DNA from 2 places in the Erwinia pyri genome. Region 1 is predicted to be linked to the other one. Evidence: predicted binding sites of a transcription regulator. Region 1 holds the regulator's gene; the other holds the start of a gene.
What was found. Region 1 encodes ArgR, which controls arginine synthesis, uptake and breakdown. Its sites were predicted from a motif close to ANTGAATAAAAATACANT; they were not measured.

Region 1 (15,145 bases):
GGTAGCTTTTCGCTGCGCAGACTACCATCGGCATCGAACCCAGGCGGCGTGAGAAGAGGCTGGAGTCCTGAAGCGCGCCCACGCGGATTAGCAGATCCAGTCCGTCAGCAATCAGGTCAGGGGCAGGATTACCGGTCACCAGGCTTACCGTCAGGCCGGGGTACTCTTTCAGCATTTCAGCCGTCATCGTCGCCAGCACATTCTGCGCCATTGTTGAGGAGCTGCCGATGCGTAGCGCGCCAACAGGGGTGTTATTGAACGCATACAGCTGTTCATGAACCTGCTGGGCCTCATGCATCATGCGCCGACAACCCTGAAAATAAATTTTTCCCGCTTCCGTCAGTCCAAGGCTGCGCGTGCTCCGGTTCAGCAGCTTCACCTGAAGTTCATCTTCCAGTTTAGCCACGCTCTGGCTGACGGCGGAAACGCTCATCTGCAGCCGCTGTGCCGCGGCCGTAAAGGAACCCAGCTCCACTACCCGGGCAAAGACCGACATGCCTTTCAATCTTTCCATTATTAACTCTGGCTTAAAAGTGATTTAGATCACATTAGGTAGAAAACGTATAGTCAGGCGCGTTACTATAGCATCGCCGGGTTACTCTCTTGTAACTCTACTCGTCACTATGCTGGCTCATGGATACGCTATGATTCATTGAGCGCCGGTTAGGATGATCTGGCAGTTTACCGTCATGAATTACCTTCAACCTGTAGATCGGTGCCCCCTTATCAGGAAGGGAGCCTGTCGCAAGGCGCGTGCCCGGCAAGGTACTGACAAGGAAAAAAGATGAGTGTGCTTCCGGTTATTGTAATATTTGGGCTTTCGTTTCCGCCCATCTTCTTTGAAATTATCGTGTCACTGATGCTGTTCTGGCTGGTGCGTCGCCTGCTGACGCCTACCGGGATCTATGACCTGGTCTGGCATCCTGCACTGTTTAATACGGCGCTTTATTGCTGCCTGTTCTACCTGGTTTCCCGATTGTTTGTCTGAGGTCTTAGTGAAAGCGCTAACAACTAAAATTGCCCGATACGCCATCACCATTATTCTGGTGATCGTCGCCGTCATCGTTATCTTCCGCGCGTGGGTGTTCTACACCGAATCCCCCTGGACGCGTGATGCAAAATTTACCGCTAATGTTGTGGCTATTGCGCCCGACGTCAGCGGGCTGATTTCCGACGTACGCGTTCGTGATAACCAACTGGTAAAAAAAGACCAGGTGCTTTTTGTGGTCGATCAGCCCCGTTATCAGCAGGCTTTAGATGAAGCTGAAGCGGATGTGGCTTACTACCAGACGCTGGTAAATGAGAAACGGCGTGAAGCAAGCCGTCGTAATCAGCTTGGCGTTTCCGCCATGTCCCGTGAAGCCATTGAGCAGTCTAATAACGATTACCAGACTTCGGAACATCAACTGGCGAAAGCTGTTGCCACTCGCGACACGGCTAAGCTGGATCTCGCCCGTACCGTGGTAAAAGCGCCTTCCGACGGCTGGGTCACCAACCTGAACGTCTACCGGGGAGAATTTATCACCCGCGGCTCCACGGCGGTGGCGCTGGTTCAGCAGCACACTTTCTATGTGCTGGCCTATATGGAAGAAACCAAGCTGGAGGGGGTCCGCCCGGGCTATCGGGTTGAAATCACTCCGCTGGGCAGCAACCGGGTTCTGCACGGCACGGTTGACAGTATTGCCGCAGGCGTGACGAACAGCAGCAGCACCATCGACAGCAAAGGCATGGCTACCATCGACTCCAACCTGGAATGGGTGCGCCTGGCGCAGCGCGTACCGGTACGCATTCATCTGGACCAGCAGCAGGGGAATCTCTACCCATCGGGTACCACAGCCACTGTGGTGGTGACCGGTGCGCAGGATCGTAAACCCGAAGAGATGTCGCCGATGATGAAACTGATGCATCGCCTGCGTGAGTTCGGCTAACCAGGGGCGCATCTATGCAGTGGCACCGTTTGCGGTTCCCGATCAAGCTGACCTTCGCTATTTTGCTGGCTCTGCTTATCGGCTTTCACTTTAATCTGGAAACACCCCGCTGGGCGGTGATGACCGCCTGCATCGTGGCAGGCGGGACGGCGTTTGCCGCCGGGGGCGATCCCTTTTCTGGCGCCCTCCGCCACCGTGGCATGCTACGCATTATCGGCACCTTCCTGGGCTGTATTGCGGCGCTGACCATCATGATAGCCACCATTCGCGCCCCCGCTCTGATGCTGCTGCTTTGCTGTCTCTGGGCGGGATTCTGCGTCTGGCTCTCTTCACTGATCCGGGTTGAAAACTCCTATGCGCTGGGGCTGGCGGGCTATACCGCGCTGATTATCGTGGTCAGCGTGGATGCCAACGGCTCTGTTCTTCTTGCTCCGCAGTTTGCGGTGGAGCGCTGCAGCGAGATCATTATCGGCATCGTTTGCGCCATCCTGGCCGATATGCTGTTTTCTCCCCGTTCAATTAAAAACGATATCGATCGGGAAATTGATGCGCTGCTGGTAGACCAGTATAAGCTGATGCAGCTTTGCATCGCCCACGGTGACCGGGAAGAGGTGGACAAGCTCTGGACAGGGCTGGTACGTCGCACCTCCGCGCTGAACGGCATGCGCGGCAATCTGATGATGGAGTCCAGTCGCTGGCAGAAGATTGACGAGCGGATGCGCGCCCTGAACACTCTCTCGCTTACGCTGATTACCCAGGCTGCAGAAACCTTTCTTATACAGAACTCCCGTAAGGAGTATGTTCCCCCGCAGTTCCATATCTTTTTTGAGAAGCCGGTAGAGAACATTGGTGATATCCACAAACGCATGAAAATCATGCGTCGGGTGATCACCCGTAGCGGCAGCAAAAACACGCCGGTGACCATCCGTAACTGGGTAGTGGCCGCCACGCGTTATCTGCTTTTGCTGAAAGGGATCCATACCAACAGCAGTATCAGCCGTATTGAACAGGAAGTGCTGAACGATGAACCGGTAGTCAAAATGCGTTCTGCCGAAACCAGGCATGCGTTGATTAACGGCATCCGTACGTTTGTGGCTACCTCCGTGGGATCGCTCTTCTGGCTGTGGAGCGGCTGGACCTCCGGAAGCGGAGCGATGGTGATGCTGGCGGTAATCACCGCGCTGGCGATGCGCATGCCTAATCCGCTGATGATGGCGAAAGATTTCCTCTACGGCATGATAGTGGCAATTCCGTTGGGGTCGCTCTATTACATGGTGATCATGCCGGCTACTCAGCAAAGTATGCTGTTACTGTGCATTGCCCTTGGCGTGATGGCTTTTATCGGCGGAATATTGATCCAGCGGCGGCAAATTGGCACGCTGGGTGCGCTGGTGGGGACAATCAATATCATCACGCTGGATAATCCAATGACCTTTAACGTCAGTGCATTTCTGGATAATGCGCTCGGTCAGGCGATTGGCTGTTTCCTTGCGCTGCTGGTGATCCTGCTGATCCGCGACACCTCTAAAGCGCGTACGGGGCGCATTCTGCTTAACCGCTTTATGTATGCCGCCGTCTCTGCCATGACCACCAATCAGGCCCGCCGTCGTGAGAACCACCTTCCCGCGCTCTATCAACAGCTCTTTATGCTGCTGAATATGTTCCCCGGCGACATCGATAAATACCGTATAGCCCTGACGTTGATCATCGGACATCAGCGACTGCGGGATGCAGATATCCCGGTGAACAGCGACTTGTCGGCTTACCATAAACAGCTGCGACATACCGCCGATCGGGTGATTGCCTCCGGTACCGACTCTAAACGCCAGCATTACTTTGAACGGTTGTTGGCTGAACTGGAGGTCTACCAGGAAAAGCTGCGTTATTACGAGGCACCGCTAAGCGTGACCGAACCGGTACAAAGGCTCGCTTTCATGCTGAAAAAATACCAAAACACCCTGATCAAAATTTGATTCAACGCTGATACCGTCCGGTATCAGCGCTTTCCCTTTCTGCTCTCTCCCGCCTCAACGTGTGCCATCTATACTTAATTTTATTATGTTGGTCATTCACTGAGGAGAACACCATGAGCACCTCCACGCTCCAGGACAATGCGCTATTCCAGACCGGCTACTTTGCGGGTGGTCAGTGGCTGCGCGGCACTTCAACCTTCGATGTCCTTAATCCGGCAACTGGCGAGGTTATCGCGCAGGTGGCAAAAGCGGGGAAAGCGGAAACGGAGCAGGCCATTGATGCCGCGGAAAAAGCCTTCCCGGCCTGGCGTGCAAAAACGGCGAAAGAGCGCAGCGAGATCCTTTATCGCTGGTATCAGCTGATGATTGAAAATAAAAGCTGGCTGGGCCAGCTGATGACGGCTGAGCAGGGCAAGCCGGTTAAAGAGGCTGAAGGCGAGGTTGAGTATGCAGCCAGCTTTATTCAGTGGTTTGCTGAACAGGCTAAACGCGCAAATGGTGAAATCATCCCTCCGGCTAAAGCTGGCTCGCGCATTCTGGCTACGCGTGAGCCTGTAGGGGTGGTTGCGGCAATAACCCCCTGGAATTTCCCGATGGCGATGCTGACCCGGAAGCTCGGGCCGGCGCTGGCCGCAGGCTGCACCGGCATCATTAAACCTGCCAACAATACGCCGCTCTCCGCCTTTGCATTGCTGGCGCTGGCGCAAAAAGCGGGGGTGCCGGATGGGGTACTGAACGCTGTGGCGGGCGACACGCACGCCATCAGCGACGCCATTATGGCCAGTAAAGCGGTAAGAAAAATCTCTTTCACCGGTTCCACTGCCGTTGGCAAACTGCTGATGCGTAACGCTGCAGAAACAATGAAAAAATTGTCGATGGAACTGGGCGGCAATGCGCCCTATATCGTTTTTGAAGACGCAGATATAGAGGCGGCAGTTAAAGGTGCCATTGCCAATAAGTTCCGCAACGCTGGGCAGGTTTGCGTTAGCGTAAACCGCTTCTTTATCCACAACAGCGTTTACGATCGTTTCGTCAGCCAGCTGGCCGAAGAGGTGAGCAAGCTCAAGGTGGGTAATGGGATGGAAGAGGGCGTTATTGTGGGGCCGCTGATTGAAGCTTCCGCCGTGGAAAAAGTGGAGGAGCACGTCAACGATGCCGTAGCCAATGGCGGCAGGATCGTGACCGGCGGAGCACGCCATGCGCTGGGCGGTAATTTCTGGCAGCCAACGGTGATTGCAGAAGCTAACGAGAAGATGAAACTCTCCAGAGAAGAAACCTTTGGCCCCGTAGCGGCCTGTTTCCGTTTTGATGATGAAGAGGAGGTGATTCGTCGCGCCAATGAAACGGAGTTTGGTCTGGCAGCCTATTTCTATACGCAGGATCTGCAGCGCGTGTTCCGCGTTTCAGCCGCGCTGGAAAGCGGCATGATTGGCATTAATGAGTGTGCCGTATCCACTGAGCTGGCGCCCTTCGGTGGCGTTAAAGAGTCCGGACTGGGACGTGAAGGCTCGGTTTTGGGCATGGAGGAGTATCTGGAAGTCAAAGCCCTGCATATAGGGGGACTGTAACTCAACGGGCGGATAACACCGCCCAGATGTCTGCCTCGCGGAGCGGCCAACATGAGAACAGAGACATTTGATTTTGATGAAATAGTCGATCAGGCGCATTTTTTCCGCCAGTTCAGCGAACGTTTTGCTCTTGCCGATTTGACCGTAACGGATTTAGACGGTTTATGGGAGGCGGTGAAAGCAAGCGTGCTCCCTTTGCCGCTGGAGATAACTTTTATTCATCTGGGAAAAGGTCAGAAAAGGCGATATGGGGCGCTGATCCTGCTATTTGAAGAAGCTGAAGAGGAGCTGGAGGGGCAGCTCCGCTTCAACGTTCGATGAAAGCAGTGGCAGGGTAAAAAAGGCCCCGACAAACGGGGCCAAAGGGTTCGTCATACTGACGAGGAATGCTTTGGATAGGGTGTAAACAATGCCGGCTGCAGGCAGGCTTCGACGACATGCCCGCAAAATAGCGCTTATTTATACAGCTCAGCCGTAGCGTGGTAGTTGCCGTTGTTATAGGCCTCAATCACACGGTAATGGCTGGCACCCTGCTGTTCAGCTTTCTGGGAAAGCGCCTGACGGATATCGGTTGGGGCTCCATCAATCCCGCTTACGCTTACGGTGCCCATTGACTGCAGATTTTGCTCAGCAGCCTGCTGGTCAGTCACAAGGTTAGCGGCGCTGGCACCGAAAGAGAGAACGGAAGCCAGACTGAGTACAGCGATAGCGATTTTAGTTTTCATGATTCATGCTCCACATAGGGTTGAGCGGTAACCGAAAGGGCTGTAAAGCGTTTATTATTCTTGGGGTTACCGTAGTGTCAGGTTAAAACAGGTTTATAACTGATTCGTCTATTTGTACAGTTCAGCAGTCGCATGGTAATTACCGTTGTTGTAAGCCTCTACAACACGGTAAGCGTTCGCACCCTGCGCATCCGCTTTATCACTCAGTTTCTGCTTAATATCCATGGGCGCACCTGCGACGCCGCTTACAGAAATGGTACCTACAGATTGCAGATTTTGCGCCTGATCCGCGTTGACAGATTCAGCTGCAAAAGCACCAAACGACAGGGCGGAAAGAAGGCTTAATGTGGCAATACTGGTTTTAATGTTCATGGTTTATTCCTCGCAGTCTGTTTTTATCTTTCTGTTTAATGTGATTCTCATCACGAAAAGAAGTATAGATCTAATCACCTAAAAAATTAATAGCATGCTAATAATCTTTTGTTGTGATCCTTTCCTCCATTCGCGCTTTTTAATAACCTTAAGTTATAAAAAATGCTTATAATTCGCGCATGGATTGTTAAATACATGTAAAAACATAGAGATAGGTTAATTTAGCCATTTGTGCGCTAATTTGTGGTGGATCACACCGTGAGACGGGAGTATCCAGTTTTTATGGCTGTTTCTGCGCCGTTATGGCAGTTCATCATGCTGGAGAGGGAGAGGGAGAGGGAGAGGGAGAGGGAGAGGGAGAGGGAGAGGGAGAGGGAGAGGGAGCTGAGGTTGGGACTGGAGTAAAGACGCCAGCAAAAAGCCGACAATAGCCGGCTTTTGAGAGAGCGAAGTGAGGAGCGTTAGCGTAGCGCGCCTGACTGGCGTCTCTTAAAACTCCTGCTCAAAGAGAATCAGGATTGTTTCAATCAGCTTCTTAACCGTTACGGTACGCGCAGGGGTAATAAAAATAGTGTCATCTCCGGCGATGGTACCGAGAATACCCTCTGGTTTACCCAGTGAGTCGAGCATGCGGGCGATGAGCTGAGCCGCGCCCGGGCTGGTATGAATAACTATTAGCGCATCGTTATAGTCGATATCCAGCACCAGATTCTTTAGCGGACTGGTGGTAGTCGGCACGCCCAGTTCGGCGGGCAGACAATAAACCATCTCCATTTTGGCATTACGGGTGCGTACCGCGCCAAACTTAGTCAACATACGCGACACTTTTGACTGATTAATATTGTCAAAACCCTCTTCCTGCAGTGCGGCCACAATCTCGCCCTGGGAGCTGAACTTCTCCTGCTTTAACAGCGCTTTGAAGGCTTTGATAAGATCTTCTTGTTTTGATGGATTACGCATAAGTGTCCGCTAAAAGTCGGTGTGTATAAGGGAAAGCCCAAGAGGGATATTACATTATTATGCAATTATATGAATTATTATGCAATGTATAAGCTTTTTAATTGGCAGGTGCGTCAGGCGGAGCGGCAGTTTACCAAATATTGCTGATGAAAAAAATGCGTTATAGCGCGCTATTCTTGATCGAAAAGTAAACGAATTGTTATTAAAATGATGTTGTTCTGATGAGCGCTAAGGGTGTAATGTAACGCCGAAACATGTTGTCTGCAGACGGCTACGAATAGCGTTTCCGGTAATGCGGTCAATCTCACTCGCCTCAGCGTTTTCAGGCATAGCGCCCGAAACTTTAGTGAAGCATTCGCGTTTGACCTTACGGGTCGTCTATTCTTAACCAGATGGATTCACGGCACATTTCGTACACTTATAAGGAGTTCAGGATGAAAGTTGCAGTTCTCGGCGCAGCCGGCGGTATTGGCCAGGCTCTCGCGCTTCTGCTTAAAACCCAGCTTCCGGCGGGTTCAGACCTTTCTCTGTATGACATCGCTCCCGTTACGCCTGGCGTTGCGGTTGACTTGAGCCACATCCCTACCGCCGTCACCATCAAAGGATTCAGCGGCGAAGATGCCACTCCGGCGCTTAAAGGCGCCGATGTGGTGCTGATCTCCGCCGGTGTTGCCCGTAAACCGGGTATGGATCGTTCCGACTTGTTCAACGTCAATGCTGGCATTGTGCGTAATCTGATTGAACAGGTTGCCAGCACCTGTCCTGAAGCCTTAATTGGCGTGATTACCAACCCGGTCAATACCACGGTGGCTATTGCTGCCGAAGTGCTGAAAAAAGCGGGCGTTTACGATAAGAACAAGCTGTTTGGCGTCACCACGCTGGACATCATCCGCTCCAACACGTTTGTGGCTGAACTGAAAGGCAAAAACCCTGCCGAGCTTAACGTTCCTGTTGTAGGCGGTCACTCCGGCGTTACCATTCTGCCTCTGCTCTCTCAGATCCCGGGCGTCAGCTTTACCGAACAGGAAGTGGCTGACCTGACCAAACGCATTCAGAATGCGGGAACGGAAGTCGTGGAAGCGAAAGCTGGTGGAGGCTCTGCCACCTTGTCGATGGGACAGGCGGCCGCGAAATTTGGTCTTTCACTGGTGCGGGCGCTGAACGGCGAAAGCAATGTGGTTGAGTGCGCTTATGTGGAAGGGGATGGCGAACATGCCCGCTTCTTCTCGCAGCCGCTGCTGCTGGGCAAAAATGGGGTTGCCGAGCGCAAGCCAATTGGTACGCTGAGCGCGTTTGAACAGCAGGCGTTAACCGGCATGCTTGATACGCTGAAAAAAGATATTACCCTGGGCGAAGAGTTCGTCAAATAACTGAGCAGAGGGCCAACTACCCTGGCCCTCTGTGATTTTCCTGCCTAAGTCCCCGGATATTCCAGCACCGTGATTGGCAGCGTCATTTTCCGATCGTTGCGAATGATATCCATGTTAATCACCGTACCGGGCCGGATTTCAGCGACCTGATCCATGGTTTCAAGCGCGGAAATTGCAGGTTTATGGTTTACGCTGGTAATCACGTCATTGACCTGCAGGCCTGCTTTAGCGGCTGGTCCACCCTGCGCTACGTTGGTCACTACAATTCCCTGAATATGATCAAGACCGTTGTTCTGCCCGTGCATCTGAGGCACTTCGCGGCCACTGATACCAATAAAGCCGCGAATAACCCGTCCATCGCGGATCAATTTATCCATAATTTTTGCCGCCAGCGCGGTAGGGATGGCAAAGCCGATGCCCTCCGGCGTTTCGCCATCGTTGCTTTTATCAAAGGATAACGTATTGATTCCCATCAGCTCACCCAGCGAGTTGATCAGTGCGCCGCCGGAGTTGCCTTTGTTGATAGAGGCATCGGTCTGCAGGAAGTTCTGGTAGCGTGAAGGGCTTAAGCCTACGCGGCCGGTGGCACTGATTATCCCCTGCGTCACGGTCTGGCCAATGTTGTAGGGGTTGCCGATAGCCATCACCAGATCGCCGATGTGGGCAATGCGTTTTGGGTTGATCGGGATAACGGGAAGAGCAGAGGCGGTTATTTTCAGCACTGCCAGATCGGTCAGGCTGTCTGAACCCACCAGCATCGCTTCGAAAATACGGCCATCCTGCAGCGCAACGATGATCTGATCGGCATCGTTAATCACATGTTTGTTGGTCAGGATATAGCCCCGACCATCCATGATTACCCCCGAGCCCAGCGTACGGATCTCCAGGTTATCTGCAGAGGCATTGGCGCTGCGGTTATAGACATTCACCACCGCTGGCGCGGCCCTTCTCACGGCAGAGTTATAGCTGACAGGCGTCTCATCGGCGCTGTCATCTTTGTGAGAGAAAAAGTCACTGCCGATCCTCAGCGCCGGCAGGGCAGCCAGCAAGAGACCCGCGACCACCAGGCCAATAAGCACTGAACGCAAAAGTTTAGGAAACATGGCTTTACAAGGTGAGTGAATCAACTCCGGGAGGATAACATGAGTTAAGCGGACACGCAGGTGTCCGCTTCATGATTTAGCGTAAAAGCAGGTAGATGTTCTCGTCGCCGCGGATCACATTCAGCGCCAGCAGGGAAGGCTTGGCCTCCAGCAATTTACGCAGCTCTGCCAGATTCTCCACTTTGGCCCGGTTGAGCCCGACGATGACGTCGCCTTTCTGCAAGCCGAACTGCTCGGCTGGGGTAGATTTCCCAACAGCATCGATAATGACACCTTTGGTACCATCTTTTGCCGCGCCGTCGCTTAACGTCGCGCCCTGAAGAGCTGGTGTCATCTGCTCGGCGCTGACGGTGGTCTGGCTACTCGTATCCAGCTTAACGGTCACCGTCATGGGTTTGCCCTCGCGAAGCAGGCCAACCTTCACATCTTTACCTGGCGCGGTGGTGCCAATTTTTACGCGCAGCGCAGCAAAACTCTCTACTGCCTTATCATCCAGCGTGGTAATGATATCGCCAGATTTAATGCCTGCTTTAGCTGCGGCAGAGCCTGGCAACACTTCGTTGACGAAGGCGCCACGCTGAACGTCTACGTTGAAGGCTTTCGCCATCTCACCGGTCATCTCGGTGCCCTTGATGCCCAGCTGGCCGCGTTTAACCTCGCCAAACTCAATCAGCTGCTGCGCCAGGTTCATCGCCATGTTGCTCGGGATGGCAAAGCCGATGCCGATATTGCCGCCGGCAGAGGAGAGAATGGCGGTATTCAGGCCAATCAGCTCACCGTTAAGATTCACCAGCGCGCCGCCGGAATTTCCCCGGTTAATGGCTGCATCGGTCTGAATAAAGTTTTCCAGCCCTTCCAGATTCAACCCACTGCGCCCTAAGGCGGAAACAATCCCGGAAGTCGCTGTCTGCCCTAATCCAAACGGGTTGCCGATGGCAACGGCAAAATCGCCCACTTTCAGCTGGTCGGAATCGGCAATTTTAATTTGCGTCAGCCCTTTTGCGCCGCTGATTTGCACCAGCGCAATATCGGTCTGCTCATCGTGCCCCAGCAGTTTGGCGTCAAATTCCCGTCCGTCGCTCAGCTGCACGCTGATCTTATCGGCGCCATTCACCACATGATTGTTGGTCAGCACGTAGCCTTTTTCGGCATTGATCACCACGCCGGAGGCCAGCCCCTCAAACGGCTGAGGCTGAGTATCACCCTGCGCGCCGCCCTGACCGAAGAAGCGTTTTAACGGCTCCGGGATCTCCTGCGATTGCGTCTGCGTCCCTTCCACATGCACGCTGACCACTGCCGGCAGCACTTTCTCCAGCATCGGCGCCAGGCTTGGCAGCGGCTGCCCTTCCACCTGCGCAGGCAGCGTAGCAAAAGCTTGTGGAGCAAGGGCCAGATTCAAACCAACGCTCAATGCCACTGCGCTTAAAAGTAAGGATTTTTTCTTCATCGTTACGACGCTCTCGCTACCGGTTAAAGGGGAAGTTGGAAACTCAATTGCTGGATAAAAAGAATTAAAAAGGGCGCGCTGCGCCCTTATAACCTGATTATTTCTGCGCAGCACGGTCGCCGCGAAGTAATCCTGATGCGCTGTCGGGATAGTCGCGCGGCATCTGGACAGGAACCTGATCGTTATCCGCTTCAGATTCCGTTAACTGATAAGCAAACGGGTTCTTTTCACCCGGAAGGTTAGGCAGCAGATCGTTCGATCCTTTCGCCATGTGCTGATAAAGCTGGCGGTAATCCCGCGCCATGTTATCCAGCAGCTCAGCGCTCTGTGCAAAGTGGCTGGTCAGCTCTTCACGGTAATCGGAAAGCTCCGCTTTGGTTTTTTCCAGCTCATATTGCATGCTTCGCTGCTCGCGCAGCTTCCTGTTACCGAAACGCATTGCCACCGCGCCGATGATTAATCCCACTACCAACCCAATAAGCGCGTATTCCCAGGTCATAATAACTCCCGTGTTGTCTTCGTTGTTCCGTAAGGGCTACTGGCCAACGCCAGTTCACTACCTGCCACTATAACCGCTAATCTGATGGAAGTGGAATCCTGAGGCTGCATCGCTTAGTGTAGAGCGGCCTTTTTTTCGACAATCAAACACCTGGCGCACCGAATTTTTCAGGAAATGTGACTAAATTATGCAAACGCTCTCTCCTTTGACGCTGTACCAGCAGGCGCTGGATAAAGGTGAATTTCAGCCTGACGATGTTCAACGTGAAGCAATGACCCGTCTGGACGGGATTTTTCAGGCCCTGACTCAGGTTGAGCCGCACCCTGCACCCGCTGGAAAGGGACTATTTGGCAAGCTGAATAAGCTGTTGGGTAAGGGACAAACGGGTTCTCCGGCGCCGGTTCGCGGGCTCTATATGTGGGGCGGAGTGGGGCGAGGAAAAACCTGGCTGATGGATCTCTTTTTTCAGTCTATTCCTGGTGAGCGCAAGCAGCGTTTGCATTTCCACCGATTTATGTTGCGCGTCCATCAGGAGCTGACCGAATTACAGGGCCAGAGCGATCCGTTGCAGATCGTTGCCGATCGTTTCAAGAGTGAAACTGACCTGCTCTGCTTTGACGAATTTTTTGTCTCTGACATTACCGATGCAATGCTGTTGGGGACGTTGATGGAGGCGCTGTTCGCCAGAGGCATTACGCTGGTCGCCACCTCCAATATTCCGCCAGACGATCTTTACCGCAATGGCCTGCAGCGTGCCCGCTTTCTGCCCGCCATTGAGATGATTAAGCAACATTGCGACGTCATGAACGTTGATGCCGGTATTGATTACCGCCTGCGGACGTTGACCTCTGCTCACCTCTGGATATCGCCGCTGAATGAAACGACGGATAAAGAGATGGACCGTATGTTTATTGCGCTGGCCGGGCAGGCGAGAGGAGAGAAGCCGGTGCTGGAGATCAATCACCGTTCTCTCGCCACCCAGGGCATGGCAGAAGGGGTGGTGGCGATGGATTTCCTGACGCTCTGCGGAGAGGGGCGTAGCCAGCACGACTACATTGAGCTTTCGCGCCGTTTTCACAGCGTGCTGCTCTATAACGTGCCGGTCATGATCTACAAAACAGAAGACCAGGCCAGACGATTTCTGGCATTGGTGGATGAGTTCTACGAGCGGCATGTTAAGCTGGTGGTCTCCGCCGAAGCCTCGCTCTATGAGATCTATCAGGGCAGCAGGCTGAAGTTCGAATACCAACGCTGCGTCTCTCGTTTACAGGAGATGCAAAGCGAAGAGTACCTCCGTCTGAAGCATTTGCCCTGAGGCAAGCCAGGGCGGGGCGGGGGGACGCAATTATTATGAAAAAAGAGTCGCGCTTTACGGGCGACTTCTCTATAATCTTGCGACCCCACGTTACAACAAAGGTTTTTTTCCCAAAACTCTTTGTGTTCCAGTAACTCTATCCGAAGGGGTGGGCTTGCTGGTCAAGATGGTCGTGTGAGCCTCAACCGTTTATTCAAGCGTTTGGGATTTCACCAACGTGTAACTTAATTTGGGTAAGCTTTTAGATGAAAACTTTTACAGCTAAGCCAGAATCGGTCCAACGTGACTGGTTTGTTGTTGACGCAACAGGCAAAACCTTAGGTCGTTTAGCGACTGAACTGGCTCGTCGCCTGCGCGGTAAGCACAAAGCGGAATATACTCCGCACGTAGATACCGGTGATTACATTATCGTTCTTAACGCCGAAAAAGTTGCCGTAACCGGTAACAAGCGTACCGATAAGGTTTATTACCATCACACCGGCCACATCGGTGGTATCAAGCAAGCGACCTTCGAAGAGATGATTGCTCGCCGTCCTGAGCGTGTGATTGAAATCGCGGTTAAAGGCATGTTGCCAAAGGGCCCGCTGGGCCGTGCTATGTACCGTAAACTGAAAGTTTACGCGGGCAACGAGCACAACCATGCGGCGCAGCAACCGCAAGTTCTTGACATTTAATCGGGATTACAGGCAATGGCTGAGAATCAAAACTACGGCACTGGTCGCCGCAAAAGCTCTTCCGCACGCGTCTTTATCAAGCCGGGTAGCGGTAACATCGTTATCAACCAGCGTTCATTAGAACAGTACTTCGGTCGCGAAACTGCCCGCATGGTAGTTCGTCAGCCGCTGGAACTGCTGGACATGGTCGGTAAATTCGATCTCTACATCACCGTTAAAGGTGGTGGTATCTCTGGTCAGGCTGGTGCGATCCGTCACGGTATCACACGCGCTCTGATGGAGTATGACGAATCACTGCGTTCCGAACTGCGTAAAGCAGGCTTCGTAACTCGTGATGCTCGTAAGGTTGAACGTAAGAAAGTCGGCCTGCGTAAAGCACGTCGTCGTCCTCAGTTCTCCAAACGTTAATTTGCTCTGCTTCGGCAGAAAAAATTATCGGAAAACCCGGTGCCTGCACCGGGTTTTTTCTTTTCCGTCATCAGCAAAAATGGTTGAAAACGCGACGGGCTTTACCCTTTTCCCGTCAAATCGACGTTCCCGCCCCCACAAGCTGTCTAAAATCTGGTAAACTGTGTGTCACTTTGCGCCCATTAGCAGGGCATTGATGCATGAAATCCTGAGTGGATGCTGGTTCGGCTTCACATCATGCTAATGGCAATCTATTAAGCAGGTTAGTCGCCACCTGGCGGGCTTGCGCAGTAATTTTCTGGATAAACTTGGAGGTTTACATGGCTGTCGCTGCCAACAAACGTTCGGTAATGACGCTGTTTTCTGGTCCGACTGACATTTTTAGCCATCAGGTTCGTATTGTCCTGGCGGAAAAGGGTGTCAGCGTAGAGATCGAGCAGGTAGAAATGGATAGCCTGCCCCAGGATCTGATTGACCTCAACCCGTATCGCACCGTGCCCACTCTGGTGGATCGCGAGCTGACGCTGTACGAATCCCGCATCATCATGGAATACCTTGATGAGCGTTTCCCACACCCGCCGCTGATGCCGGTTTACCCGGTCGCCCGTGGTGAAAGCCGTCTGATGATGCACCGTGTGGAGCAGGACTGGTACAGCCTGATGCGTAAGGTTGAAAACGGCACCGCGCAGGAAGCGGAAGCGGCGCGTAAGCAGCTGCGCGAAGAGCTGCTGGCGATCGCACCACTGTTTGCCCGCACGCCGTTCTTTATGAGCGAAGAGTTCAGCCTGGTGGACTGCTACCTG
Region 2 (15,145 bases), 700 kb from region 1:
AGCGGTTTGAGGCGGCTCAGGAGATGGGGCTGGTGCTGCGTTATGTTGCCCGGTTTGATGCAAATGGTAAGGCGCGCGTCGGTGTGGAAGCCGTTCGCAACGATCATCCGCTCGCCTCTCTGTTGCCCTGTGACAATGTCTTCGCGATTGAAAGCCGTTGGTATCGCGATAACCCGCTGGTGATCCGTGGTCCGGGTGCAGGTCGTGACGTCACAGCTGGTGCTATCCAGTCCGATCTCAATCGTCTTGCTCAACTGCTTTAATCTTTCAGGTGGGCCTTTTTTTGCTGGCCCACCTCTCTTCTTTATCCTTCTCTTCTCATGAGCTTTTTTCATCCTGGTTGAAAAAAGGTCACCCCAGCTCACTATTTATCTGTTGACTGAATAACCGATTTACGTCATTTTGAATGTCTGGACGTCTAAACGTATGGATGTTCGCTATAAAGCAGCATTTCCTGAGTGATTGATGAGGTAAGCAGGTATGAGTTTTTTCCACGCCAACCAGCGCGAAGCGCTGAACCAAAGTCTGGCCGAACTGAACGGGCAAATTAACGTCTCTTTCGAGTTTTTTCCGCCGCGTACCAGTGAAATGGAACAAACCCTGTGGAACTCTATCGATCGTCTCAGTAGCCTGAAACCTAAATTTGTGTCGGTGACCTATGGCGCTAACTCTGGTGAGCGTGACCGGACGCACAGCATCATCAAGGGCATTAAAGATCGCACTGGCCTGGAAGCGGCACCTCACCTCACCTGTATTGATGCCACACGCGATGAGCTGCGTACTATCGCTCAGGACTACTGGGATAACGGCATTCGCCATATCGTGGCGCTGCGTGGCGACCTGCCGCCAGGCGGCGGAAAGCCGGAAATGTACGGTGCGGATCTGGTAGGTTTACTGAAAGAAGTGGGTGATTTCGATATCTCTGTAGCGGCTTACCCGGAAGTTCACCCCGAAGCCAAAAGTGCTCAGGCGGACCTGATCAACCTTAAGCGCAAAATTGATGCGGGAGCCAACCGGGCGATTACCCAGTTTTTCTTTGATGTGGAAAGCTATCTGCGCTTTCGCGACCGCTGTGTAGCGGCAGGCATTGATGTGGAAATCGTGCCGGGTATTCTGCCCGTATCAAACTTCAAACAGCTGCAACGTTTCGCTGCCATGACCAACGTGCGTGTGCCGGGCTGGATGACCAGCATGTTTGCCGGGCTGGATGAAGATCCGGAAACGCGCAAAATGGTTGGCGCTAACGTGGCGATGGATATGGTAAAAATCCTCAGCCGTGAAGGCGTGAAGGACTTCCATTTCTATACCCTGAACCGTGCAGAGATGAGCTACGCTATTTGCCATACGCTGGGCGTAAGGCCTGTCGCCTCGGTTGCCTGAGAACAAACACATAAAAAAAGACGCCTCAGGGCGTCTTTTTTTATAACTGCATTCAGTCTGTCGGGCCTGGAGGCCACGCTGCAAGCTGTGCAGATGGCCCCCACCCGGACGCTGTACTTAACCGGTATTACGCATCCCGGCCGCCACGCCCGCTATTGTTACCATCAGCGCCTGTTCCACATCAGCATTAGGCTCTTCGCCTTTTATTTCAAGCTGACGGGAACGGTGAAGCAGCTCGGCCTGCAGCACGTTCAGCGGATCCGTATAGACGTTTCGCAGCGCTATGGACTCGGCAATCCACGGCTGATCGGCCATTAAGTGCGCATCGTTGGCAATAGTCAGCACCGCTTTGATATCGGAATCGAGCTGATCCCTGAGCTGTTTCCCCAGTGGCCAGAGCGGCTGTTCAACCAGACGCTGGTCATAATATTCAGCCAGCCACAAATCCGCTTTGGAGAACACCATCTCCAGCATACCGAGACGGGTGGAGAAGAATGGCCAGTCGCGGCACATGGTTTCCAGCTGATCCTGATGCCCAGCTTCCATCGCTTTTTGCAGCGCGGCACCGGCACCCAGCCACGCGGGCAGCATCAGGCGGTTCTGCGTCCAGGCGAAGATCCACGGAATGGCCCGCAGCGACTCCACGCCGCCGCTGGCGCGACGTTTTGCCGGACGAGAGCCGAGCGGCAGTTTGCCCAGCTCCTGCTCAGGCGTTGCCGAGCGGAAGTAGGGGACGAAATCCTTGTTTTCCCGCACGTAGCCACGGTACATCGCGCAGGAGTCCGCAGAGAGCTGGTCCATGATGCCGCACCACGCTGCCTCTGGCTCCGGCGGAGGCAGCAGGTTAGCCTCCAGAATGGCGCCGGTATAGAGCGACAGACTGCTGATGGTGACTTCCGGCAGGCCATATTTAAAGCGGATCATCTCACCCTGTTCGGTGACGCGCAGACCGCCCTTCAGGCTGCCTGGCGGCTGGGAGAGCAGTGCCGCATGGGCAGGTGCGCCGCCACGGCCAATAGAGCCGCCGCGTCCGTGGAACAGCGTCAGCGCGATACCGGCTTTCTCGCAGGTCTTAATTAACGCATCCTGAGCCTGATACTGCGCCCAGCTTGCCGCCATGACGCCCGCATCTTTTGCCGAGTCGGAATAGCCAATCATCACCATCTGCTTGCCCTGAATGATGCCGCGATACCAGTCAATATTCAGCAGCTGGTTCATCACATCATTGGCGTTGTTCAGATCGTCCAGCGTTTCAAACAGCGGCACGACTGGCAGGGTGAACGGAATGCCAGCTTCTTTCAGCAGCAGATGCACTGCCAGCACGTCGGAGGGGACTTTCGCCATCGAAATCACGTAGGCGGCAACAGAGCCTTTCGGCACTTCAGCGACGACGCGGCAGGTTTCCAGCACTTCACGCGTTTCGGCACTCGGCTGCCACTGACGTGGTAACAGCGGGCGCTTTGAATTCAGCTCGCGGATCAGGAACGCCTGTTTGTCCGCTTCCGACCAGCTTTCATAATCGCCTAAGCCCAGGAAGCGGGTGATTTCGGCGATGGCTTCAGTATGGCGGGTACTCTCCTGGCGGATATCGATACGCACCAGCGGCACGCCGAAGCATTTCACGCGGCGCAGCGTATCCAGCAGCTGCCCGTTAGCGATAATGCCCATGCCACAGGCCTGCAACGACTGATAACAGGTGTAGAGCGGATCCCACAGCTGGTCATTGGAAATCAGCAGGTCGGCCGGACGCGGCAGACGTTCACCTTTCAGACGACGCTCCAGGTAAGACTGGGTGCTCATCAGCTGACCGCGCAGGTTCTTCATGATCTCACGGTAAGGTTCCAGCGCTTCAGGATTGCCGCACAGTTCACGAACCTCTGGCGTACATTCCGACATGGAGAGTTCAGAAACCAGCACTGCGATATCACGCAGGAAGAGATCCGTTGCCTTCCAGCGGCTGAGCTGCAGCGCATGGCGGGTAATATCAGCGGTAACGTTCGGGTTCCCGTCGCGGTCGCCACCCATCCAGGAGGTAAACTGAACCGGCACAAAGTCTACCGGCAGCTTCACGCCGAACGAGGCTTCAACCTGCTCATTCAACTCACGCAGGAAGCCAGGCACGCCTTCCCACAGGCTATTCTCCACCACGGCAAAGCCCCACTTGGCCTCATCGATCGGGGAAGGGCGATATTTACGGATCTCATCGGTATGCCAGGCCTGGGCCACCAACTGGCGAAGACGGCGCATAATCAGCGATCGATCGTAATCAGAAAGATCGTTGTGATCGAGCTGCTTCAGGCAGCTGTTCACCTCCACCAGCTTGTGGATCAGCGTCCGGCGGGTAATTTCTGTCGGGTGAGCGGTCAGCACCAGCTCCAGTGAAAGTGACTCGATCGCTTCGCGGATCTGCGCTTCGGTCAGGTTTGGCTGCTGCTTCAGCCGGTCAAAGACCTTGCTGAGCATCTCAGGGTGATGGGCCCCTTCACCTTTGGGCGAAATGGTATGGTACTGCTCGGCAACGTTGGTGAGATTCAGAAACTGGCTGAAGGCGCGTGCCACAGGCAGCAACTCATCATTTGACAGGTTTTGCAGCGTTGACAGCAATTCTTTGCGATGAGCGTCATTTCCCGCACGGGATGACTTAGAGAGCTTGCGGATAGTTTCCACCCGCTCAAGGATGTTCTCTCCAAGCGCATCCTTTATCGTATCCCCGAGCAGTTTGCCGAGCATACTGACATTACTTCGCATTGCGGAATATTGTTCGTTCATATGATCCCTGACACCCTTCTTGTTATGTCACTTTATTTCACCGTTGCCGGCATAACGTTACCTTTTATCTAGCCACGTTCGTAACCGTTCGTCAAATGACTTAAATCTGACGAATTCTGCGGCTAAATCACGGGAATTTATGAAATTTAATTACGGCGAAGCGAGATAAGTTATTCTTATCATGAAAGTCGGAACAATTCTGGGGCAAGACGCTGATTCTGTAGTGAAATGCCCCGAATGTCATTTAATGGTGGCAGAAATGCTGCACGACCTGGGCGATCAGTTCGCGCGTTGGTTTAATAAATGCGGTATCGATATATTCATCCGGCTGGTGTGCCTGATTGATCGATCCCGGACCCAGCACCAGCGTCGGGCATAACTCGTTAATGAAGGGCGCTTCGGTGCAGTAGTTAACGATTTCCGTCTCTGTTCCCAGCAATTTCTCCACAACCTGCACTAACTGATGATTACGCGGACATTCGTAGCCCGGAATAGGCGGATGCAGCTCGCTGACGGTCACGCGTCCTGGCCAGCGCTCACTGACCGGTGCCAGCGCCTCATTCAGCAATCCTTCCAGCTCGTTCAGTGACAAGCCGGGTAACGGGCGGATATCCATATACATGTCACAGCAGGCGCAGATGCGGTTCGGTGCATCACCACCGTTGATGTAGCCAAAGTTCATGGTGGGATAGGGGATAGCGAAGCCGTCGTGATGATAGCGCTCTTTCAGCGTGTTACGCAGGCCCATCAAATGCGTGATCGATTCATGCATCAGTTCAATAGCGTTCACGCCACGAGCCGGATCGCTGGAGTGGCCAGACTGGCCCTGAATACGGATCGCCTGCGATAAATGACCTTTATGGGCACGAACCGGTTTCAGCGACGTTGGCTCGCCGATAATGGCGCAGTCGGGACGAATAGTGGTGTTCTCGGAGAAATATTTCGCGCCGGCCATGGTGGTTTCTTCATCGGCGGTGGCCAGGATATAGAGCGGTTTCTCCAGCTTTGTCACATCAACATCGCGCAGGGTATCTAAAATAAAGGCGAAGAAGCCTTTCATGTCCGCGGTGCCCAGCCCATAGAGCTTGTTATCGTGCTCCGTCAGCGTGAAGGGATCGCGCGTCCAGCGGCCATCGTCAAACGGCACGGTATCGGTATGACCTGCTAACAGCAGGCCGCCCGCGCCGCTGCCTGTTTTCGCCAGCATATTGAATTTATGACGCGTACCGGGGACGGGCTGCACCTCAACACTGAAACCAAGGTCGCGAAACCAGCCAGCCAGCATATTGATTAAAGTTTCATTACTCTGATCGATGGCGATGTCGGTTGCGCTGATTGACGGTGTGGCAATCAACTCACGGTAGAGCTCGATAAAAGGCGGTAATTTTGTCTTCACTGTTGACAGTCCTTGCGTTAGGATAGTATCAATATTCATGCAGTAATAGTGAATAAAAATACATTAATGGCGTACGGATGGCAACGTTCCAGAGTCCAGCGCCGCTCGCATGGGAACCCAGCGTAAACTGCTGCATCCCGAAATTTTGAGACCGAACCGAATAAGGTAGTCAGTCTGATGTTGAACACGCTGATTGTTGGTGCCAGTGGCTATGCTGGCGTAGAGCTCGCGACTTATCTGAATCGTCATCCACAGGTGAACATAACCGCTTTGGCGGTTTCAGCGCAAAGCCCGGACGCAGGAAAATTGCTTTCCGATCTTCATCCGCAGCTGAAAGGCATCCTTGATATGCCGCTGATGCCCCTGAGCGGCGCGGCAGAGTATGCGGAGAAGGTGGATGTTGTTTTCCTGGCGACCGCGCACGAAGTCAGCCATGACCTTGCGCCGGAGTTTCTTGCTGCAGGTTGCGTGGTATTCGATCTCTCTGCGGCTTTCCGCGTAAACAGCGAAAGCTTCTTCACCGACTATTATGGCTTCTCACATCAGCATCAGGCATGGCTGGAAAAAGCGGTCTATGGTCTGGCTGAATGGCAGCATGACCAAATTAAAGAAGCTCAGCTGATCGCTGTACCGGGTTGCTACCCCACCGCGGCGCAGCTGGCGCTGAAGCCGCTAATCGAAGCGGATTTACTGAATAACGCACAGTGGCCGGTGATCAATGCCACCAGCGGCGTCAGCGGCGCCGGACGCAAAGCGGCCATGGGGACCAGCTTCTGTGAAGTCAGCCTGCAGCCTTACGGCATCTTCACCCACCGCCATCAGCCAGAAATTGCCGCGCACCTTGGCGTGCCGGTGATTTTCACCCCGCATCTGGGCAACTTCCCTCGCGGTATCCTGGCGACCACCACCTGTCGGTTGAAAGCAGGCGTCACGCGCGAGGATGTGGCTGAAGCCTTCCATAATGCCTATCACGATAAGCCGCTGGTTCGTCTGTATGACAAAGGTGTGCCGTCAATTAAAGGCGTGGTCGGGCTGCCGTTCTGTGATATCGGCTTCGCCGTGCAGGGGGAACATCTGATTGTGGTTTCGGCAGAGGATAACCTGCTGAAGGGGGCGTCATCTCAGGCGGTACAGTGCCTGAATATTCGCTTCGGCTTCCCGGAAACTCAGTCACTTATTTAATCAGCGGATACGATTATGACCAATCCTTTAATTATCAAACTCGGCGGCGTGCTGCTGGACAGCGAAGAAGCGCTGGCGCGTCTGTTCGATGCGCTGGTGGCTTACCGCGCCACGCACCAGCGTCAGCTGCTGATCGTGCATGGCGGCGGCTGTCTGGTTGACGAGCTGATGAGCAAGCTGTCGCTGCCGGTGAAAAAGAAAAATGGCCTGCGCGTCACGCCAGCCGATCAGATCGATATCATCACCGGTGCGCTGGCCGGAACCGCCAATAAGACCCTGCTTGCCTGGTCAAAGAAACAGGGCATTGAGGCGGTCGGACTCTGCCTGGGCGACGGCGGCAGCGTTAACGTTGAAGCCTTCGATGAAGAGCTTGGCCACGTCGGGCAGGCTACGCCAGGTTCGCCGGTGCTGATTAATACCTTACTGACGGCGGGCTTCCTGCCGGTAATCAGCTCCATCGGCATCACTCAGGATGGCAAGTTAATGAACGTCAATGCCGACCAGGCAGCGACCGCGCTGGCCGCCACGCTGGGCGCAGATCTGATCCTGCTCTCCGATGTCAGCGGCATTCTGGATGGCAAAGGCCAGCGGATAGAAGAGATGACCGCCGCTTACGCCGAAAAGCTGATTGCTGAAGGCGTCATTACTGACGGCATGATTGTGAAAGTGCATGCTGCCCTGGACGCGGCCCGTACGCTGGGCCGTCCGGTGGACATCGCCAGCTGGCGCCATGCTGAGCAGCTGCCAACCCTGTTTAACGGCGTGTCGATTGGCACCCGGATCCTCGCTTAACAAAGTATTCAAGGAAAAGACAATGCAAGACAAGAGCATCAAGAAAATCGTACTGGCTTACTCCGGTGGTCTGGATACTTCCGCGATCATTCCATGGCTGAAAGAGAACTACGGCGGCTGTGAAGTGGTGGCGTTTGTAGCGGATATCGGTCAGGAGCGCGGCGATCTGGAAGGCGTTGAGCAGAAAGCGTTGCAGTCCGGTGCCTCTGAATGCCACGTGGTCGATCTGCGTGAAGAGTTCATCAGCGACTACGTCTATCCCGTTCTGCAGACCGGTGCGCTGTATGAGGGCACCTACCTGCTCGGGACCTCTATGGCGCGTCCGATCATCGCCAAAGCCCAGGTTGAGCTGGCGCTGAAAGTGGGTGCAGATGCCCTGTGCCACGGTGCGACCGGTAAAGGTAACGACCAGGTTCGTTTTGAAACCACCTACACCGCGCTGGCTCCTCAGCTGAAAGTTGTAGCGCCATGGCGTGAATGGGACCTGCGTTCCCGCGAAGCGTTGCTGGACTACCTGAAAGAGCGCAATATCCCGACCACCGCATCGCTGGAGAAGATCTACAGCCGTGACGAAAACGCCTGGCACATCTCCACCGAAGGCGGCGTGCTGGAAAGCCCGTGGAATGCGCCGAATAAAGATTGCTGGGTCTGGACCGTGGATCCGCTGGAAGCGCCGGATCAGCCTGAGCAGGTCACCGTTTCCGTAGAGAAAGGGCGTGTGGTTGCCGTCAACGGCAAAACACTCAGCCCGTACCAGTGTCTGGAAGCGCTGAACACGATCGGTGCGAAGCACGGTGTGGGGCGTATCGATATCGTGGAAAACCGTCTGGTGGGGATCAAATCCCGCGGCTGCTACGAAACGCCTGGCGGCACCATCATGGTGAATGCGCTGCGTGCGGTAGAGCAGCTGGTTCTGGATCGCGACAGCTTCAAATGGCGCGAGCAGCTGGGTCATGAGATGTCTTATGTGGTTTACGACGGTCGCTGGTTTGCGCCGCTGCGCAAATCGATTCAGGCTGCGGCTGAATCCCTGGCAGCAGACGTAAATGGTGAAGTGGTGCTGCAGCTCTATAAAGGCCAGGTGACTGCGATTCAGAAGAAATCGGCTAACAGCCTCTATTCAGAAGAGTTTGCTACCTTCGGCGAAGATGAAGTGTACGATCACCGTCATGCCGGCGGTTTCATCCGTCTGTTCTCACTCTCTTCACGCATTCGTGCGCTGAACGAAAAGAAGTAATCTGCCGCTAAGGCACTCAGCGCCGGGGAGAGACGAACGCTCCCCTGGCGCTCCGCATTCTATTTCTCACCAAACGAATTAATGGAGCACTGACATGGCACTTTGGGGTGGACGGTTTACGCAGGCAGCAGATCAACGTTTCAAACAGTTTAATGACTCACTGCGCTTCGACTATCGTCTGGCAGAGCAGGATATTATCGGATCCGTTGCCTGGTCCAAAGCGCTGGTAACGGTCAATGTTCTGACAGCCGAAGAGCAGCAGCAGCTGGAAAGCGCGCTGAACGTCTTGCTGGAAGAGGTGCGGGCGAACCCGCAGCAGATCCTTGAAAGCGATGCCGAAGATATTCACAGCTATGTTGAGGGACGCCTGATTGAGAAAGTGGGCGCACTCGGCAAAAAGCTGCATACCGGCCGCAGCCGTAATGACCAGGTGGCGACCGATCTCAAACTGTGGTGCAAAGCGCAGGTCAGTGAACTGCTGATCGCCTCGCGTCAGCTGCAGCAGGCGCTGGTGGCAACGGCCGAAGCCAATCAGGATGCCGTAATGCCGGGGTACACTCACCTGCAGCGTGCCCAGCCGGTGACGTTTGCGCACTGGTGCCTGGCGTATGTAGAGATGCTGGCCCGTGACGAAAGCCGCCTGCAGGATACGCTCAAACGTCTGGACGTCAGTCCGTTAGGCTGTGGCGCCCTGGCCGGTACCGCCTATGAAATCGACCGTGAGCAGCTGGCAGGCTGGTTAGGCTTCGCGTCTGCCACCCGCAACAGCCTGGATACGGTCTCTGACCGCGACCATGTGCTGGAGCTGCTTTCCGATGCCTCTATCGGCATGGTGCACCTCTCCCGTTTCGCGGAAGATCTGATTTTCTTCAATACCGGCGAATCTGGCTTTGTCGAACTCTCTGACAAGGTGACTTCAGGCTCATCCCTGATGCCGCAGAAGAAAAATCCCGATGCGCTGGAGCTGATCCGCGGTAAATGTGGACGTGTACAGGGCGCGCTCACCGGCATGATGATGACCCTGAAAGGCCTGCCGCTGGCTTATAACAAAGATATGCAGGAGGACAAAGAGGGGCTATTTGACGCGCTGGATACCTGGTCAGACTGCCTGCATATGGCGGCGCTGGTGCTGGAAGGTATTCAGGTGAAGCGCCCTCGTTGTCAGGAAGCGGCGGAGCAGGGTTATGCCAACGCCACCGAACTGGCGGATTACCTGGTTGGCAAAGGCGTGCCGTTCCGTGAAGCTCACCACATTGTGGGTGAAGTGGTGGTCGCTGCTATTCAGAAAGGCGTGGCGCTGGAAGCGCTGAAGCTGGAAGAGCTGCAGGCCTTCAGCAGTGTGATTAACGACGATGTTTATCCGGTTCTGTCGCTGCAATCCTGCCTGGATAAGCGTAATGCCAAAGGCGGCGTTTCCCCTCACCAGGTCTCTCTGGCAATTACAGAGGCGAAGAACCGTCTGGCCTGATTAAAAAAAAGGCGGGCACAAAGGCCCGCCAAAAAATATTTCGACTTTATTTTACGTTCTCGGCACATAAGAGGGCGGGTCAGTGTGGCCTGACCCGTCCAGCTTATTCTTACGCTACAAAAAACTTCTCAAGGTCATCGCTACCGCCGATGTGGCGTCCACCGATAAAGACCTGTGGCACGGTTGCACGACCGGTGACAGCTCTCAGGCTGACGGTGGTGGCATCCTGACCCAGCACAATCTCTTCATACTGAATACCGCGATCCAGCAGCATCTGTTTGGCTTTGGCACAGAACGAACAGCCTGGCTTGGTGAACAGCGAAACGGACTCCTGTAACTTAACTTCCGGCGCCAGATAGCGCAGCATGGTGTCGGCATCAGAGACTTCAAACGGGTCGCCCGGCTTGTTGGGTTCTACAAACATCTTTTCCACCACGCCGTTGCGTACCAGCATGGAGTAACGCCATGAGCGGGGACCAAAGCCCAGATCCGCTTTCTCAACCAGCATCTCCATACCGCGGGTAAATTCGCCGTTACCGTCCGGAATAAAAGTGATGTTCTCAGCGTGCTGATCGGCTTTCCAGGCGTTCATCACAAAGGTGTCATTCACGGAGACGCAAAGGATGCTGTCCACGCCATGCTTTTTAAATACGTCAGCCAGCTCGTTATAGCGCGGCAAATGGCTGGACGAACAGGTTGGCGTAAAGGCGCCTGGCAATGAAAAAAGAATCACAGTTTTGTCTTTAAACAGCTCATCAGTTGTGACGTCGACCCAGTTGTCGCCCTGACGTGTGTGAAAAGTGACCTGTGGGACGGACTTACCTTCCTGACTTGCAAACATAAACTACCTCTTATTTAAGGGGACTCTTGCGAACGGGGGACATTATTGCTGTCTGCACTTGATAGGGCTAATCGTTGATTGCTATCCTATCTATCGCCACGGACTATCGTGGCCCGGAGGATAAAAATGAATATTCGTGATCTTGAATACCTGGTGGCACTGGCCGAGCACCGCCATTTCCGGCGTGCGGCAGATTCCTGTCATGTCAGCCAACCTACCCTGAGCGGGCAGATCCGCAAGCTTGAAGATGAACTGGGCGTGATGTTATTAGAGCGCACCAGCCGAAAGGTGCTGTTTACTCAGGCCGGACTGCTGCTGGTCGATCAGGCACGCACGGTGCTGCGTGAGGTGAAAGTGCTGAAGGAGATGGCGAGCCAGCAGGGTGAAGCGATGTCCGGGCCGCTGCATATTGGCCTGATCCCGACGGTCGGGCCTTATCTGCTACCGCAGATTATTCCGACGCTGCATCAAACGTTTCCGAAGCTGGAGATGTATCTGCACGAAGCGCAGACCCAGCAGCTGTTGGCACAGCTGGACAGCGGTAAGCTGGACTGCGCTATCCTGGCGCTGGTGAAAGAGTCGGAAGCCTTTATCGAAGTGCCGCTGTTTGATGAGCCAATGAAGCTGGCAGTGTATCAGGATCACCCGTGGCATGACCGCGATCGCGTGCCGATGTCCGAACTGGCTGGTGAAAAGTTGCTGATGCTGGAAGATGGCCACTGTTTGCGCGATCAGGCGATGGGATTCTGCTTCCAGGCGGGTGCGGATGAAGATACCCATTTCCGGGCAACAAGCCTTGAAACGCTGCGTAACATGGTTGCCGCCGGAAGCGGGATCACGTTACTGCCGTCGCTGGCCGTGCCGAAAGAGCGGGTAAGGGACGGCGTCTGCTATCTCTCCTGCTATAAACCGGTGCCACAGCGCACGATAGCCCTGGTCTATCGCCCTGGGTCGCCACTGCGCAGCCGCTATGAGCATCTGGCAGAGGCGATTAAAACCCATATGCAGGGCTATATGGATACGCCGTCAGAACAGCCGGTTCAGGCCGTTTAACGCCGCTACGCGGTACGCTTCGGCCATGGTTGGATAGTTAAAGGTGGTATTCACGAAGTACTCAATCGTGTTGCCACCGTTTTTCTGCTCCATGATCGCCTGGCCGATGTGGATGATCTCCGCCGCTCGCTCGCCAAAGCAGTGGATCCCCAGGATCTCTTTCGTTTCACGATGGAAGAGGATCTTCAGGCTTCCCACGTTCATGCCGACAATCTGCGCCCGCGCCAGATGCTTAAACTGTGCACGGCCCACTTCATAAGGCACTTTCATCGCCGTCAGCTGCTGTTCGGTTTTTCCTACGGAGCTGATCTCCGGAATGGTATAAATGCCGGTAGGGATGTCCTCAATCAGATGGGCAGTCGCTTCCCCTTTGATCATCGCCTGTGCAGCGATACGGCCCTGGTCGTAGGCGGCAGAAGCCAGACTTGGATAGCCGATCACATCACCCACCGCATAGATGTGCGGCTGGGCGGTCTGGTACATGCTGTTTACCTTCAGCAAGCCGCGTCCGTCCGCTTCCAGACCCACATTTTCCAGCGACAGTGAATCGGTGTTCCCGGTACGTCCGTTAGCGTAGAGCAGGCAGTCAGCTTTCACCTTTTTGCCTGACTTCAGATGCATGATCACGCCGTCGCTGACGCCTTCAATTTTTTCAAACTCTTCGTTGTGGCGAATCACCACGCCGCTGTTCCAGAAGTGATAGGAAAGCGAATCTGAAATCTCCTGATCGAGAAACGCCAACAGGTGATCCCGGGTGTTGATCAGGTCAACCTTCACGTTCAGCCCACGGAAGATCGAAGCATACTCACAGCCAATGACCCCGGCGCCGTAGATGATAACGTGGCCAGGTTCATGATGCAGATTCAGGATAGAGTCGCTGTCGTAAACGCGCGGGTGGGTAAAGTCCACGTCAGCAGGGTGATAGGGGCGTGAGCCGCAGGCGATAACGAATTTTTCTGCCGTCAGACGCTCGACGGTGCCGTCATGGCTCTCTATCTCAATCGTATTGGCGTCAATAAACCGCGCATCACCCTGATAGAGTTCGCAGCGATTGCGCTCATAAAAGCCCTGACGCATCCGGGTTTGTTGACTGATCACGTTTTCCGTGTGGTTAAGAATATCAGCAAACGAGGAGCGGAGAAGACGGGTGTGGTCACTGTAGAGCGGATTCTGGTTGAATTCGATAATGCGGCTGACAGCATGGCGCAGCGCTTTGGAGGGGATGGTTCCCCAATGCGTACAACCGCCGCCGATGTTGTGATAGCGCTCGATAACGGCAATGCGTGCGCCCTGTTTGACCAGCCCCATCGCAGCGCCTTCACCGCCGGGACCGGAACCAATCACAATGGCGTCGTAATCATAAGACTGTTGCATACCAATACGTCCTATTTTCTTATACAATTTTTCAACGAGATCATAACATCCCCTTGACCACTTCCCAATTCTAACCGACTTTTTTGCCATCATTTGACAAAGTGTGGGGTTAACAGGCGTTCACAAAGTAGATGCCGCTGTACGCTGAAATTTTTGTTATAGTGCCGGACAAGCAAGTAAAACAGGCACAAACATGGCTACCTTAGGCGTCAGAGCGCAACAGAAAGAACGGACGAGACGTTCGCTGATTGAAGCGGCATTTAGCCAGCTAAGTGCCGAGCGGAGTTTCGCCAGCCTGAGCCTGAGAGAGGTCGCCAGAGAGGCAGGGATCGCGCCCACCTCATTCTATCGTCACTTTCGTGATGTGGATGAATTAGGGCTGACGATGGTGGATGAAAGCGGGCTGATGCTTCGTCAACTGATGCGCCAGGCGCGTCAGCGTATTGCCAAAGGCGGCAGCGTGATTCGCACCTCTGTCTCCACCTTTATGGAGTTTATTGGCAACAATCCAAACGCCTTCCGTCTGCTGTTGCGGGAGCGTTCAGGCACCTCGGCAGCGTTCCGTGCCGCCGTAGCCCGTGAGATCCAGCATTTCATTGCTGAACTGGCGGATTATCTGGAAATTGAAAATCGCATGCCCCGGAGCTTCACAGAAGCGCAGGCGGAAGCTATGGTAATTATCGTATTTAACGCCGGTGCTGAAGCACTGGATATCGATATTGACCAGCGTCGCAAGCTGGAAGAGCGTCTGGTGTTGCAGCTGCGAATGATTTCGAAGGGCGCTTATTACTGGTATCGTCGTGAACAGGAGAGGCTGGCGGTAACGCTGGAATCCCATGACTAAAGGAAAGTGACATGAGTTTAGCCGCTGGCCGGGACAGAGGTACGCTGTTGCTGGCATTTCTGACCGGATTATCGATCAACGGATCGTTTTCGGTGCTGTTCAGTTCGCTTGTGCCGTTCTCTGTTTTCCCGCTTATTGCGCTTGGCCTCTCTGCCTGGTGCCTGCATCAACGCTATCTTAACCGTTCCATGCCAGACGGCATGCCCGGGCTTGCTGCCGCCTTCTTCCTGCTGGGTATTCTTTTATACAGTGCCATTGTGCGCGCGGAGTATCCGGATATCGGTTCCAACTTTATCCCAACCATTCTGATGGTGGCGCTGGTCTTCTGGATTGGCCTGAAACTGCGCGCGCGTAAAACCAACTAATTCAGGCGACGCCGGGTCGCCCAGCGGCTAGCGTCGGGTCAGCAGTACGCCGCACTCCATATGATGCGTATAGGGGAACTGGTCAAACAGCGCCAGTTTTTCCACCTTATGCGTTTCGGCAAGCGTTGCCAAATTGTCACACAGCGTTTGCGGATTGCAGGAAATATAAAGAATACGGGGATAGGCCTGCACCATTTTTACCGTTTCTGCATCCAGACCACTGCGTGGCGGGTCAACAAAAATCGTTTCGCATTGGTAACTCTGCAAATCGATGCCTTCAAGGCGCTGGAATTTCCGCGCGCCTTTCATCGCTTCCGTAAACTCTTCCGCTGACATACGAATAATCTGTACGTTATCAATGTTATTCACCGCGATGTTGTACTGCGCCGAGGCAACGGACGGCTTGGCAATTTCTGTCGCCAGTACGCGGTTGAAATTGCGGGC

Region 2: a site for ArgR is predicted at 5,593-5,610, ahead of argC (N-acetyl-gamma-glutamyl-phosphate reductase). Genes of this name have one in related genera too.

Annotation. Positions count from the first base shown of each region.
Region 1 covers NZ_CP132353.1:499,988-515,132, forward strand. Annotated here, with positions in the region: gene aaeR (HTH-type transcriptional activator AaeR) at 1-514, opposite strand, end outside; gene aaeX (p-hydroxybenzoic acid efflux pump operon protein AaeX) at 785-988, shown strand; gene aaeA (p-hydroxybenzoic acid efflux pump subunit AaeA) at 996-1,928, shown strand; gene aaeB (p-hydroxybenzoic acid efflux pump subunit AaeB) at 1,943-3,901, shown strand; gene Q3V30_RS02405 (NAD-dependent succinate-semialdehyde dehydrogenase) at 4,015-5,469, shown strand; gene Q3V30_RS02410 (barstar family protein) at 5,521-5,790, shown strand; gene yhcN (peroxide/acid stress response protein YhcN) at 5,925-6,194, opposite strand; gene yhcN (peroxide/acid stress response protein YhcN) at 6,303-6,566, opposite strand; gene Q3V30_RS02425 (hypothetical protein) at 6,849-6,971, shown strand; gene argR (transcriptional regulator ArgR) at 7,056-7,526, opposite strand; gene mdh (malate dehydrogenase) at 7,961-8,896, shown strand; gene degS (outer membrane-stress sensor serine endopeptidase DegS) at 8,941-9,999, opposite strand; gene degQ (serine endoprotease DegQ) at 10,076-11,446, opposite strand; gene zapG (Z-ring associated protein ZapG) at 11,544-11,945, opposite strand; gene zapE (cell division protein ZapE) at 12,133-13,260, shown strand; gene rplM (50S ribosomal protein L13) at 13,506-13,934, shown strand; gene rpsI (30S ribosomal protein S9) at 13,950-14,342, shown strand; gene sspA (stringent starvation protein SspA) at 14,663-15,145, shown strand, end outside.
Region 2 covers NZ_CP132353.1:4,325,039-4,340,183, reverse strand. Annotated here, with positions in the region: gene Q3V30_RS20545 (bifunctional aspartate kinase/homoserine dehydrogenase II) at 1-263, shown strand, start outside; gene metF (methylenetetrahydrofolate reductase) at 481-1,380, shown strand; gene ppc (phosphoenolpyruvate carboxylase) at 1,498-4,149, opposite strand; gene argE (acetylornithine deacetylase) at 4,394-5,545, opposite strand; gene argC (N-acetyl-gamma-glutamyl-phosphate reductase) at 5,723-6,727, shown strand; gene argB (acetylglutamate kinase) at 6,743-7,519, shown strand; gene Q3V30_RS20515 (argininosuccinate synthase) at 7,542-8,756, shown strand; gene argH (argininosuccinate lyase) at 8,851-10,224, shown strand; gene Q3V30_RS20505 (glutathione peroxidase) at 10,334-11,065, opposite strand; gene oxyR (DNA-binding transcriptional regulator OxyR) at 11,192-12,118, shown strand; gene sthA (Si-specific NAD(P)(+) transhydrogenase) at 12,092-13,492, opposite strand; gene fabR (HTH-type transcriptional repressor FabR) at 13,686-14,336, shown strand; gene Q3V30_RS20485 (YijD family membrane protein) at 14,348-14,701, shown strand; gene trmA (tRNA (uridine(54)-C5)-methyltransferase TrmA) at 14,729-15,145, opposite strand, start outside.